One region of the Lactobacillus crispatus genome, then DNA from elsewhere that is predicted to be linked to it. Evidence: predicted binding sites of a transcription regulator. Region 1 holds the regulator's gene; the other holds the start of a gene.
What was found. Region 1 encodes HrcA, which represses chaperone genes, less so after heat shock. Its sites were predicted from a motif close to TTAGCACTCNNNNNNNNNGAGTGCTAA; they were not measured.

Region 1 (7,555 bases):
CGAAGTTTACGAAATGCAACAAGTTGAGCCTAAGTAATTACTATTAGGAGGAAAACATGAAGCATAGAATTGGTCGTGTTGAAGGTGAAATTCTACGCGAATTAACCAAGATTTTACAAAAGAATATTCGTGATCCGCGCTTAAGTGGTGTAACTATTACCGCAGTTGAATGTACGAATGATCTTTCATATGCAACTGTTTATTACAGCCTGCTAACTGAAGATGAGCATAAGGAAGAAGAGGTTCAGGCAGGTTTTGAAAAGGCAAAAGGCATGATGCGTCATTTGCTTGGTCAAACATTAACTGTTTATAAGGTTCCTGAATTAATTTTTAAACGTGATAATTCAGTTTTGTATGGTAGTAAGATTGACCGTTTGATTGCAGAAGTTAAGAAACAAGATGCTAAGCGGGAAAACAAATAAAAAAGAGGGCGCCGTGATGGTGCCCTTTTTTTGTTGAAAGGAATAGGGAATAATTATGTTAAACGGAATTTTAGTTATTGATAAAGATAAAGGGATGACTAGTGCAGATGTAGTTTATCATTTGCGCCGCGTATTAAATATTAGAAAAATAGGACATGCTGGTACGCTTGATCCTGAGGTGACAGGCGTTTTACCAATTGCTATTGGTCAGGCTACTAAATTAATTGAAATGATGCATACTAGGCCAAAAGAATATATTGGCACGGGACTATTTGGTTATAGCACAGATAGTTATGATGCAACTGGAACTGTTTTAAAAGAAAAAAAGTTGATTCAGCCTTTTTCTGGTGCAGAAATTCAAGAAAATATGAATAAATTTGTAGGAGAAATTGTTCAAGTGCCTCCAATTTATTCTGCTGTTAAAGTGAATGGTAAACATCTTTATGAATATGCGCGTGAAGGAATTGAAGTTGAACGGCCTCAGAGAAGGGTTGAAGTCAAACAATATGATCTAACTAAAGAACCAGTTTTTGATATAAATACTGGACAAGAAAGCTTTGATTTTAAGATTAAATGCAGCAAAGGCACTTATGTTAGATCGTTAGTTAATGATCTAGGTGAAAAATTAGATTGCCCCGCAACGATGACTTATTTGAGAAGAACAGCTAGTTCTGGCTTTGATATTACACAAGCAGTAAAATTAAAGGAGATTGAAGAGAATCCGGAAAAGGCCACTGAACTTATACAGCCGATTGATGCATTTTTTAAGGAATACACTCAGGTTGATTTAACTGAAGAAAAGTGGCTTAAAGTTAAAAATGGAGCAGGTATTTCGCTTGAAACTAATGCGAAAAAAGTTGCACTACGATACAATAAAAAGGTGAAAGCAATTTATGAAAAAAAAGGAAAGCTTTATCGCCCAAGCTTAATGCTGTTGCAAAATGAATAAATGAAATGAAGGAATTAGCTGTGAAAATCGTTCATTTAACATATCCTGTTAAGGAAAATATTTTATCTACTAGAATTGTGCTTGCCCTTGGCTTTTTTGATGGGGTTCATTTGGGACATCAGCGCTTAATTAATCAGGCTAAAGAAATTGCATTACAGAAGAAATTGTCATTAGTTGTGTTGACCTTTGATCGACATCCTAAGGAAGTTTATGAGTCGAAACGAGATTTTAAATACTTAGAAACTTTGGAAGAAAAAGCTAACAAAATGGCGGAATTAGGAGTAGATTATTTGGCTGTTTTACCATTTACTAAAAATTTCAGTCAAATTTCTGCACAAGAATTTGTCGATAATGTAATTGTCAGATTAAATGCTGATACCGTTGTTGCTGGCTTTGATTACACTTATGGTCCTAAGAATATTGCAAATATGGCTAATTTACCCCAATTTTCCAAAGGGCGTTTTAATATTGTAGTGATGCCAAAGCAAACTTTTAACGGTAGAAAAATTGGCTCAACTGAAATTCGTCAAGCAATTAAGGATGGTCAGATGGAATTAGCCACTGAATTAATGGGGCACCATTATGTAATGAGTGGTATCATTGGGCATGGTAAACGAAATGGTCATAAGCTAGGCTATCCAACAGCTAATTTGATTTGGGCAGACCATAAGGTGATTCCTAAAATTGGAGTTTATGCTACCAAGACTAAAGTAAATGGTAAGTGGTATAACTCCATGACTAGCGTTGGCTATAATGTAACCATTAATCAGGACAAGAAGATATATATTGAATCTAATATTTTTGATTTTAATGAAGATATCTATGGTAAGCCAATGAAGATCAAATGGTATAAATATACCAGAGGTGAGAAAAAATTTGCCGGATTACCTGAACTGAAAGAGCAACTTGAACGAGATGAGCAAGAAATTAGGGCTTATTTTAAGCAAAAGGGTTAAGAAGCTACGTACTTTGAAAAAAGTGCGTATTTTTTTGAATAAAATTAGCAATCTACTTGATTTAGTGCTAATTTCTGGTATCATATTAACTGTTAGCACCTGAGAGATGTGAGTGCTAAAAGTGAGGGCGATATAATATGTTGACCGAGCGTCAAGAGCTTATTTTAAAAACAATAATTACAGACTTTACACAAAGTCATGAGCCAGTAGGTTCAAAGACCGTAATGAAGCAGTTGCCAATTAAAGTTTCAAGTGCAACGATTAGAAATGAAATGGCCGTGTTGGAAGAGCAGGGGTTAATTGAAAAAACTCACTCTTCAAGTGGTCGAATTCCTTCAAGCGAGGGCTATCGTTATTATCTTGATAATTTAGTTGAGCCGTTGCAATTACCAGAGTCTGTTTATAATACAATAGGAAGTCAATTAGATCGACCTTTTCATCAAGTAAATGAAATTGTACAAGAAGCTGCACGAATTCTGTCAGATTTAACTAACTATACCGCATTTGCGGAAGGACCTGAGAGTCATGATGTTAGAGTCACAGGATTTAGAATTGTACCGCTGTCTCAACGACAGATTATGGCAATTTTGGTTACAAGTGATGGTAACATTCAAAATCAGGTATATGCTTTGCCACATAATATTCACGGCGAAGAAATTGAAAAGGCTGTCCGCATGATTAATGATCAGTTAGTCGGAAAGAGCCTAAATGAAATCAACGTTTCGTTGCTAAGTGAATTAGCTAAAAACGAATTAGGCGGCGAACATGTGACTGAATTGCTTAGTTTAGTTGAAGATGTCGTAAAAGATGCAGCTAGTGAGCAGATGTATGTGGATGGACAGATTAATTTGCTCAATAATACTTCTGAACATGATGTAAATGACATTCGTTCTTTGTACGAGTTGATTGATCATAATAATCTGTTCACTAATTTAATGGATGCAAAGGTGGATCCAAAGTCTGGAAATTATCCAGTAAAGGTAAAGTTGGGATCTGAATTACCCAATGATTTATTAAAAAATTATAGTTTGCTGACAGCTGAGTACAGCGTTGGCTCCCATGGTAAAGGAACTATTGCTTTACTTGGACCAACGAATATGCCATATTCACAAATGATTGGGTTGCTTGAATATTTTAGAAATGAACTAGCTAAAAAGTTGCTTGATTATTACGGCAAGTTTCAATAAAGGAGGTTAGCCGTGAGTAAAGAAGAATTTCCAAGTGAAAAAAATCTAGAGCAAAAAGAAAAGACTTCTGAGCCTAAGGCTAAAAAAGAAGCCGATAAAGGTGAAGAAAAGAAGCAAGAAAAAAATAAACAAGATCAAAAATTAGCTAAAGAATTAGCTGATTTAAAAGATAAGAACAAGGATCTTGAAGATAAGTATTTGCGTAGTGAAGCAGAAATTCAAAATATGCAAAATCGCTACACTAAAGAACGTGCTCAATTAATTAAGTACGAATCTCAAAGCTTAGCGAAGGACATTTTGCCAGCAATGGACAATTTGGAAAGAGCCCTAAGCGTTGAGGCCGATGATGATGTGTCTAAGCAGTTAAAGAAGGGCGTGAAAATGACCCTGGATGCACTTGTGAAGGCAATGAAAGATCACGGTGTAGTTGAGATTGAGGCTGATGGCGTTAAATTTGATCCGACATTACATCAAGCTGTTCAAACAGTAGCAGCTGAGAATGATGATCAAAAAGATCACGTTGTTCAGGTTTTACAAAAAGGATATCAATATAAGGATAGAACACTAAGACCAGCAATGGTTGTAGTTGCTCAATAAGAGAGGAAGCTAATATATGTCAAAAGTTATTGGGATTGACCTTGGGACTACTAACTCAGCAGTTGCAGTTCTTGAAGGTAAAGAACCAAAGATTATCACTAATCCAGAAGGTAACCGGACTACTCCTTCAGTAGTTGCATTTAAAGATGGTGAAATTCAAGTCGGTGAGGTAGCAAAGCGTCAAGCTATTACCAACCCTAATACCATTGTTTCAATTAAGCGTCACATGGGTGAAGCTGATTATAAGGTTAAAGTTGGTGATAAGGAATATACACCACAAGAAATTTCAGCATTTATTTTACAATATATTAAGAAATTCTCAGAAGATTACTTGGGTGAAGAAGTTAAGGATGCTGTTATTACTGTTCCTGCTTACTTCAATGATGCTCAACGCCAAGCTACTAAGGACGCTGGTAAGATTGCTGGTTTGAATGTGCAAAGAATTATTAACGAACCAACTGCTTCAGCATTAGCCTTCGGTTTAAATAAAGACCAAGATGAAAAAGTCTTAGTATACGACCTTGGTGGTGGTACTTTTGATGTTTCTGTATTGCAATTAGGTGATGGTGTCTTTCAAGTATTGTCAACTAATGGTGATACTCATCTTGGTGGTGATGACTTTGATCACCGTATCATGGATTGGTTAATTAAGAACTTTAAGGATGAAAATGGTGTTGATTTGTCGAAGGACAAGATGGCAATGCAACGCTTAAAGGATGCTGCAGAAAAAGCAAAGAAGGACTTGTCAGGTGTATCAAGTACTCATATCTCACTTCCATTCATTTCTGCTGGCGAAGCTGGTCCATTACACCTTGAAGCAGATTTAACTCGTGCTAAGTTTGATGAATTAACTGCTGACTTGGTAGAAAAGACTAAGGTACCATTTGACAATGCATTGAAGGATGCAGGTCTTACTGTTAATGACATTGACAAGGTTATTTTAAATGGTGGTTCTACTCGTATTCCAGCTGTTCAAAAGGCAGTTAAGGAATGGGCTGGTAAGGAACCTGACCATTCAATTAACCCTGATGAAGCTGTAGCTATGGGTGCAGCAATTCAAGGTGGTGTTATCTCAGGTGATGTTAAGGATATTGTTTTACTTGATGTTACCCCATTGTCACTTGGTATTGAGACCATGGGTGGTGTCTTCACTAAGTTAATCGACAGAAACACTACTATTCCAACTTCAAAGAGTCAAATCTTCTCAACTGCAGCAGATAATCAACCAGCTGTAGATGTTCACGTATTGCAAGGTGAACGTCCAATGGCTGCAGACGACAAGACTCTTGGCCGCTTTGAATTAACTGATATTCCACCAGCACCACGTGGTGTTCCTCAAATTCAAGTTACCTTCGATATCGATAAGAACGGTATTGTAAATGTATCTGCTAAGGATATGGGTACTGGCAAGGAACAAAAGATTACTATTAAGAGTTCATCCGGTTTATCAGATGAAGAAATTAAACGTATGCAAAAGGATGCTGAAGAACACGCTGATGAAGATAAGAAGCGTAAGGAAGAAGCAGACCTTAGAAACGAAGTAGATCAATTAATCTTTACTACAGATAAGACTTTGAAAGATACTAAGGATAAGCTCTCTGATAGCGATCGTAAGCCAGTTGAAGATGCTCTTGAAGCTTTGAAGAAAGCTCAAAAGGATAACAACTTGGATGAAATGAAAGAAAAGAAAGATGCTTTATCCAAGGCTGCTCAAGACTTAGCTGTTAAGTTGTATCAACAAAATGGTGGTGCTGCTGGTCAAGCTGGTCCACAAGCAGGTCCTCAAGGCCCACAAGGTGGTAATTCAAATAATGGCAACAACGGTGATGCCCAAGATGGTGAATTCCACAAAGTAGATCCAAATAAGTAATGGGTTTATAATTAAACAAAAGGAGAAAAGAACTACCCATTGAGTAGTTCTTTTCTTTTGAGAATACAAGGAGTTCAAATAGATGGCACAAGAAGATTACTATAAAGTACTTGGCGTAGATCGTGACGCCAGTGATCAGGAAATAAGTAGGGCATATCGTAAATTAGCCAAAAAATATCACCCAGATTTAAACCATGAACCTGGAGCTGAAGAAAAGTATAAGCAGGTTAACGAAGCCTATGAGGTTTTGCACGATAAGCAAAAACGTGCGCAATATGATCAATTTGGTTCTGCTGGTGTAAATGGTCAAGGTGGCTTTGGTGGTGGAGCTGGTCAAGGCTTTGGCGGTGCCGGATTTGATACTTCTGGCTTTGGTGATTTTGGCGATATCTTTGGCGATATTTTTGGTCAAGGCCGTCAACAGAGGGTTGATCCAACTGCACCACAACGTGGCCAAGATTTGGATTATCAATTGACAATTGATTTTATGGATGCCATTAAGGGCAAAAAGACCCAGGTCAGCTATACTCGAAGCGAAACTTGTGAGACTTGTGGCGGTAATGGTTGTGAAAAAGGTACACATCCAATTACCTGTGATAAATGTCATGGAACTGGTTATATGACAATTACTCAACAATCAATGTTGGGCATGATCCGTCGTCAAACCACTTGTGACAAATGTCATGGTCGTGGTGTGATTATTGAGCATCCATGTAAAACCTGTGGCGGTAAAGGAACAGTTGACCGTAAGAATACTATTGAAGTGGATATTCCAGCGGGAATCGACAATGGTCAACAACTTAGATATCAAGGCCAAGGCGAAGCAGGTATAAATGGCGGACCATATGGTGATTTATATATTAACTATCGAATTAAACCATCTAAAGATTTTGAGCGTCGTGGCCAGACTATTTATACAGAAGTACCAATCTCATTTGCTCAGGCTACTTTAGGAGATGAAATTAACGTTAAGACTGTGCATGGTGATGTAAAGCTAACTATTCCAGCTGGTACGCAACCTAATAAGAAGTTTACTTTGCGTGGACAGGGTGTGCCATATCTTCGTGGTAATGGCAATGGTAATCAAATTACTACAGTTAATATTGTTATTCCAAAGCACATTAATGATAAGCAAAAGAAAGATTTGACCAACTTTGTTCATGATGGTGGTGGCAATATTACACCACAAGAAAAAGGATTTTTTGAACGCTTAAAAGATAAGTTTAATATGTAAATGCTAAAAAAGGTTTCTACTTTGTCGGTAGAAATCTTTTTCTATGAAAAAATATTATTTTATTTTGTTTTGTTTAGAAGATAACTGTTTGCTTTTTTTAAGATTAATTGAAGTTCTTTGTAGCTGAATTCTTTGTAATTTTGTGCAGCCAGACATTTTTGAGCTTCATCATAACTTAACCAGGCACTTTGACGAATTTCGCTTTCTTGTAGTTTAATTTGTTGTCCTTCAATAAATTCTGCTAAAAAGAAAGTAACCTCTTTTTGGCGATTTTTTGTTAAATGGTATGTATCAACTTGATGAAACGTAAAGTCAAATTTAGGGTTAAGACCCACTTCCT
Region 2 (7,555 bases), 1.0 Mb from region 1:
GCAGCGTGTGCTGATGAAACTGACCGTTGCGGTCTCGAGGCACTTGCACTTCAATTGGTCCAAACTGGGTATCAACCTTGCGGAAATAAGCACCATTTCTAGAATTGCCAGTATTCCAGCCATTTCTGGCATAGGGATCATAGCCTAGAAAGGCAGTCAACTCAGCTTCTAGCAAGTTATTAACAGCCTGTTGTAGCTCTTTGCGCAATAAATCATTTATTTTGTCTGGATTGAATAGAGCTTGAGCAAAATCTTTGGTAAAATCATTCATGAAGGAGTTCTTCTTTCTGTATGTGTTTTTTTGTTCAAACCAATCATACGAGAAAGGAACTCCTTTTTCTAATGTTTAAAGAAATAAATTTAAGGAATCATTCATCCTTACACAAACTATTTTACAGTCTCGTCTTTTTACTTAGCTGGATGGGAATAGGTTATCCTCTAGCTTCTTTGTCAACTACTTCTAATAGTATTTCAGCAGCAGCTAACTTAAATTTTGCCTTAAAACATGGGAGTGCTTGGAATGTGCCATATAAGTATTTGGGTAGTTCTTTGTTTTATCCTTATGCAGAAATGGGTGGTGCGAGTATTGTTTTAGCGATGATTGTAATTATCCTAATTTATAGTAAAAATAAGGATAGTGAAAATATTGCCAAGGTTAACCTGCTTCCAGCAGCTTTTGGCTCAACTGGAGGCATGATGGTCGGGATGCCGATTATTTTAAATCCATTGTTACTGCCGGCGATTGTGATTATTCCAATTATTAATATTCTACTAGCCGCTGGAGCAATTTTTTGCCATTTAATTCAACCTTGTGCTTACCCCGTTTTAAGTGGGACACCAGGAATTTTGGTCTCTTTCTTTGGTTCTAATGGTGACTGGAGCAACTTGGTATTTTCTATTTTGTTATTCATTTTAGATATAATAATGTTTATTCCAACTATGAAATTAGGTTTGCGACTTGAAAGGGGACTAAAGGATTATGAAGAAAAGAATGATTAATTTAGTTCAAAATCCTAATTTTAAATGGTTGGCAATCGTCTTAGTCTTATTAGTAGCTTTGGCTGTTCCGGGTTATTCTTGGATGAAGGCTGATAACCACGCTAGAGCTGAAAGACGCAAATCGCTTTTGTCACCAGTAATTATGATTCCAGGTTCTAGTGCAACGACTGAACGTTTTAACCAATTAGTGAAGCAGCTAAATCAGAACACACCGACTAAGCATAGCGTGCTTAAAATTAAAGTTTCAACGAATGGAACGCTGTCATATTCAGGCAAAATTAATAAAAACGACAACGAACCTTTCATTATTGTCGGTTTTGAAAATAATCACGATGGTTATAGCAATATTAAGAAGCAAGCCAGCTGGTTTGATCAAGCCTTTTATGCCTTATCAGAGAGCTATAAGTTTAATAATTTTAAAGCCTTTGGGCATTCTAACGGTGGCTTGATCTGGACCTATTGGTTAGAACATTACTACTGTTACTATTCTGATGAAATTAAAATCAAACGTCTGATGACGCTAGGAACGCCATATAATTTTGGTGAAAAAAATATTAATCATAAAACGCAAATGCTAGAAACCTTTATCAAGAACAAAGATAAACTACCGAAAAACTTGATTGTTTATTCCTTATCTGGTGGAAAAAATTATGAGTCTGATGGAATTGTACCAGAAGCTAGCGTAGCAGCCGGAAAATATATTTTTCAGAATCAAGTCAAGAGCTATACTGCAATGACAGTAACGGGTGTAGAAGCGGATCACTCGGATTTACCTCAGAATAAGCAGGTAATCAAAGTAATTAAACAGTATTTGCTTGAGCCGAGAAAGTTGAGCGAACCGCAAAATACTGGACAAGCAAAAGGGCAATAATAGAGGTAGGCAGAAATAGTTTATGGTAATAAACTTATTCTTATCTGTGGAAAACTTCCTTAAAGTTCAACAGTTTTAAGCAAAATAATCATCAATTTTTGACCATCTTAAGAAATTCTTTAGAATTTGTGAAGCACAGCGAATGTTGATATTACAGCATTTGTAGTGCTTTTTTAAATAAAAATCACAAAAATAAAGGAAAATGTGTAAAACTTTTATTTTTTAGCTTGCAATCTGTGGATAACCTGCTATACTATTAAATGTAATGAGTTAGCACTCGATAAGCTAGAGTGCTAAAGACGTAAATTTGAGATAGGGAGTGTTGCACATATGGCATACTTTGACAATGACTTTGATAACTTATTTAACGAATTGAACAGCTCATTCTTTAATGATGACTTTGGTAGCAGAAGAAATAGCAAAGGCAGTTCAGGTTCAATTCCAATTAATTACTCCAGCAGCATGGGTGCTGCACCACAAACAATTCAACAGAACCCACAACAACCCAATGAAAAGCCAATTGGTGTTGACTTAGTTGAGGAAGCTAAGAACAATAAATTTGACCCAGTAATTGGCCGTGACGAACAGATTGATAACGTAATTGAAATTCTTTCAAGACGTAAGAAGAATAATCCTGTTTTAATCGGACCTGCTGGTGTTGGTAAGACTTCTATTGTAGAAGGTTTAGCTGAAAGAATTGCTTCAGGCAATGTACCAGCTAAAATGGCTAACATGCATATCATTTCAGTAAACATTAATGACATGGTTGCTGGTTCAAGTCTTCGTGGTAGCTTTGAAGAAAGATTAAAGAAGGTTATCGATAAGGCCAAGAGCGATCCTAACATTGTTTTATTCATCGATGAAATTCACAACATCGTTGGTGCTGGTTCTACTGATTCAGAAAACAACAATGGGGATGCAGCTAACATCTTGAAGCCAGCTTTGGCAAGTGGTCAATTGAAGTTAATTGGTGCTACTACTACTAGTGAATTTCAAAGAATTGAAAAAGATCCAGCTTTATCACGTAGATTCCAAGCTGTTCAAGTTCCAGAACCATCTACTGATGTAGCTGTTAAGATTTTGGAAGGCTTAAAGAAGAAGTACGAAGACTACCACCACGTAAAATACAGTGACGACAGTCTTAAATTAGCTGTTGAATTATCAGAAAGATACATTCAAGGCCGTTACTTACCAGACAAGGCTATCGACTTGATGGATGAAGCTGGTGCTAAGAAGGCATTGCTTGTACAACCAACTGATGAAAAGAGCTTAAAGAACCAAATCTCAGCTCTTGAAGCTAAGAAGACTGAAGCTGCTAAGGCAGAGGATTACGACAAGGCTTCAGAAATTAAGAGTAAGATTGCTGAACTTGAGAAACAACTTAAGAATGTAGATTCTAAGAATACTCCAGAAGTAACTGAAAAAGACATCTACGCAATTATTGAACAAAAGACTAAGATCCCAATGAGTGAACTCCACGCTGATGAAGCTCAAAAGAACTTGGACTTAGCTAAGAAACTTAAGAAGAATGTTATTGATCAAGACAGAGCTATCGATGTAATTACTGACGCTATTGCTCGTAAGCAAATCTTCAAAGACAGCGACAGACCTACTGGTTCATTCTTACTCACTGGACCTACTGGTGTTGGTAAGACTGAACTTGCAAAACAATTAGCAATTCAATTATTTGGTAACAAAGAACACTTAATCCGTTTGGACATGAGTGAATACCAAGACGAAATGGCAGTTAACAAGTTGATCGGTTCAGCACCTGGCTATGTTGGCTACGGTGAAGGTGGTCAATTAACTGAAAAGGTTCGTCACCAACCATACTCATTGATTTTATTTGATGAAATTGAAAAGGCTAACCCACAAGTCTTCAACGCATTATTGCAAATTATGGATGACGGTCGTTTGACTGACGCACAAGGTAGAACTGTTTCATTCAAGGATACTATCTTGATTATGACTTCAAACGCCGGCTTCTCAGACAAGTTGCTTGAAGATGGCAAGGTTGACCAAGACAAGTTAATCTCAGCCCTTGAAAACTACTTCAGACCTGAATTCTTGAACCGTTTGGATGCAATCGTTCCATTCAACTCACTTACTGAACAAGACATGGGCAAGATCATCAACATTTACTTGAAGAATATGTCTCATGTTCTTGCTAAGAAGGGTGTAACGGTAGAAGTTTCAGACGAAGCTAAGGCATTCTTGGCAGAAAAGGGCTACGACAAGAAGTTCGGGGCTCGTCCACTTAGAAGAGTAGTTGAACAAAATCTTGAAACTCCAGCTGCTAAGTTGATCCTGAGAAAACCTGAAACTAAGAAGCTTGAATTCACTGCAGATGACAAGCACTTGTACTTAAACGGTGAAGCAATCTTCGATATTTCTCCAAAGATTGAAGAAAAAATTAAGGAAGACAAAACTAAAGCCGAAGATAAAAAAGAAGATTAATTAATAGTCATTAATAATAAAAGAGGTATTTCCGAGGAAATACCTCTTTTTTGTAATTTGGCAATTTCTCCATAAAGTTGTAAACTGTGGAAAAAGATAAATGGAGAAAAATAATGGCTGAGAAAAAAGAAGAAAAAGAATCATGGGGTAAGTTTTTCCTAGATATCTTAATTATCTGGGTTATTTTGATCGGTGCCTATCTGCTGCTTTTCCACTTCGTCTTGAGCAACGATACAGTATCAGGTCCTTCGATGCAACCTACTTTTCAAAATGGTGATCGGCTAATCGCTGAGCGTCATGCGCAAATCAAGCGTGGTGAAGTAGTGATTGTTAAAGCACCAGATGAACCAGGTGCTTTGTACATTAAGCGTGTTATTGGTTTGCCTGGTGAAAAAATCGTCAGCAAAAATAATCAAATCTACATTAATAATAAAAAGATTGCTCAACCTTGGTTGAAACAAGGAACGAAGTTAATTGATAATGGCTCAGATACATTTTATTCTGAGACTCAGAATTTTACTATGCAGTCACTGATGCGGGCGCGGACTTACCAGCAATACTTTACTAGAGCGCAGATTAAATATGTGCAGGATACTGGGCGCATTCCGAAAGGAACATATTTCGTAATGGGTGATCACCGGAGCGTTTCTAAGGATAGCCGTTATATCGGAACCATTAAGCGTAGTAGTATCGTTGGCGTAGTTAAAGTACGTTACTGGCCGTTGAACCAATTTAAAGTTTACTAATAATGAAGATATTCCTAAGGGAATATCTTTTTTAGATAAAAAATAATTGCATGAATTGGCATAAGACTATATAATTCAAAAAAAGCAAACTTGATGGAGCAAAATGTTTCATTTAAAAAACATGCCGCTCCATTTTTTATTTTGAGGAAGGTGTGAAGTAATTATGGATGAGAAGCCGAGATTAAAACGCGGGCTTAAAAGTCGTCATGTAACAATGATTGCAATAGGAGGAGCCATTGGTACTGGCCTATTCTTAGGTTCTGGTTCAGCCATTCATAGTGCTGGCCCTTCAATTATTTTGTCGTACTTAATCGTAGGGATTATCACCTTTTTTATGATGCGTGCTTTAGGAGAGCTTATTTTAGCCGATCCTGATAGTCATTCATTTTTAGAATCAATCAAAAAATATTTAGGTAAGCGTGCCGAATTTGTAGCGGGCTGGATGTACTGGGCTTGCTGGCTTAGTTTAGCTATGGCTGATTTGACTGCGACAGGAATTTATTTAAGATACTGGTTTCCGTGGCTACCGCAATGGGTTGGCCCTTTAGTAATTGTGATCTTATTGATGTTGATTAACATGGTAAATGTCGGATTATTTGGTGAACTGGAAAGTTGGTTCTCAATGATTAAGGTAATGGCAATTGTAGTCTTAATCATTACCGGTGCTGTAATGTTGTTACTTCATACGCATGTAAAGGGCGGTTATGTTTCACTAACTAATTTAGTTAATCATGGTGGCTTTTTCCCAACTGGGATTTGGGGCTTTCTTTTATCATTTCAAATGGTTGTTTTTGCCTTTGTTGGGGTAGAAATTGTAGGTCAAACTGCTAGTGAAACAGCTAATCCGCAAAAGGATATTCCTAAGGCAATTAACACTTTGCCAGTTAGAATCGGCCTTTTTTATGTGGGCTCAATGTTGGCAATTATGTCTGTTTATCCATGGAATCACATTACAACTACTTCAAGTCCCTTTGTCCAGGTCTTTACCGGCATCGGTGTTACAGCGGCTGCAGGGATTTTAAATTTTGTCGTTTTGACTGCAGCTATGTCAGCGACTAATAGTGCAATCTTTTCAACTAGTCGATCACTTTATTCATTAGCACGTAACGGCCATGCACCTAAAAGACTAGGTGAATTGACCAAAAAAGCAATTCCAATGAACGCTTTGATGACCTCTTCATTAATTTTATTTGTAGTAGTTGCCTTAAACTATTTAATGCCAGCAGAAATATTCTCCGTTGTCTCAACTGTTTCAACGATTTGTTTTGTGATTGTTTGGATCATGATTATGGCAGCATATATTGTTTATCGCAAACAGAATAAGCAGAATTTAGGCAGCTTTAAAATGCCGGGCTACCCAGTAACTAGCTGGCTTACGCTTGCCTTTTACATTGGTATTTTAATCTTATTATTCTTTATCAAATCAACGCAGCTGGCTTTGATTATTTCGATTTTATTTGCAATCTTTTTAGCGATCAGCTACAGTTTTGTTCGAAAAAATGATAAGGTATAGTGATTAAAGATAAATGAGAATAGATATATTTCCTAGGAAATTTTTACAGATGCTAAAGAAAGGGAGTTGGAAATGGCGAAGAAAGCACCTGAATTAAAGCGGTCGATGACAGCCGGACAGATGGAAATGATCTCACTTGGAGGAGCAATTGGTGTTGGACTATTCATGGGGGCTAGCTCAACCATTAAGTGGACCGGTCCTTCAGTACTGCTAGCTTATATTTTTGTTGGGGTTATTTTGTATATCGTAATGCGGGCATTAGGTGAGATGCTTTATGTTGATCCAGGTACTGGTTCTTTTGCAGACTATGCTTCAGAGCATGTGCATCCAATTGCCGGCTATTTAGCCGAATGGGCAAACGTGTTTCAATACATTGTTGTCGGAATTTCTGAGGTGGTGGCAACAACAGAGTATTTGCGCTTTTGGTGGAAAGGCACCTCTGATTGGGCTGCCGGCGTAATTATTATTTTATTTTTGCTGGTGGCTAACTTAGCTAGTGCGAAAGCTTATGCAACCTTGGAATTCTGGTTTGCCATGATCAAGGTTGTAACGATTATCTTAATGATTTTGCTTGGCTTTGCGGTAATTCTATTTGGCTTTGGTAATGGCGGTCATCCAGTAGGCTTTTCTAACTTGTGGAGTCATGGCGGCTTCTTCACTGGTGGTCTCAAGGGCTTCTTTTTCTCAATGGCCATTATTGTTGGTTCTTATGAAGGAATTGAGCTAATTGGGATTTCAGCTGGTGAAGTATCTGATCCGCATAAGGCCATTGTTAAAAGCGTGAAGTCAGTATTGTGGCGGATTTTGATCTTTTATGTTGGGGCAATTTTTGTGATTGTCACAATTTATCCATGGAATAAATTAGATAGCATTGGCTCACCGTTTGTAACGACCTTTGCCAAGGTGGGAATTACCGCGGCAGCTTCAGTAATTAACTTTGTAGTTTTGACTGCAGCTTTGTCCGGTGCA

Region 2: the regulator HrcA is predicted to act here: its motif matches at 2,141-2,167, upstream of J6L97_RS10550 (ATP-dependent Clp protease ATP-binding subunit).

What each region holds. Positions count from the first base shown of each region.
Region 1 covers NZ_CP072197.1:915,433-922,987, forward strand. Annotated here, with positions in the region: gene infB (translation initiation factor IF-2) at 1-37, shown strand, start outside; gene J6L97_RS04495 (ribosome-binding factor A) at 57-422, shown strand; gene truB (tRNA pseudouridine(55) synthase TruB) at 478-1,371, shown strand; gene ribF (riboflavin biosynthesis protein RibF) at 1,377-2,327, shown strand; gene hrcA (heat-inducible transcriptional repressor HrcA) at 2,465-3,514, shown strand; gene grpE (nucleotide exchange factor GrpE) at 3,527-4,111, shown strand; gene dnaK (molecular chaperone DnaK) at 4,128-5,981, shown strand; gene dnaJ (molecular chaperone DnaJ) at 6,064-7,215, shown strand; gene J6L97_RS04530 (bis(5'-nucleosyl)-tetraphosphatase) at 7,275-7,555, opposite strand, start outside.
Region 2 covers NZ_CP072197.1:2,142,832-2,150,386, reverse strand. Annotated here, with positions in the region: gene J6L97_RS10565 (IS256 family transposase) at 1-271, opposite strand, end outside; partial or broken gene J6L97_RS10560 (PTS sugar transporter subunit IIC) at 397-999, shown strand; gene J6L97_RS10555 (alpha/beta hydrolase) at 980-1,870, shown strand; gene J6L97_RS10550 (ATP-dependent Clp protease ATP-binding subunit) at 2,201-4,327, shown strand; gene lepB (signal peptidase I) at 4,441-5,073, shown strand; gene J6L97_RS10540 (amino acid permease) at 5,237-6,586, shown strand; gene J6L97_RS10535 (amino acid permease) at 6,659-7,555, shown strand, end outside.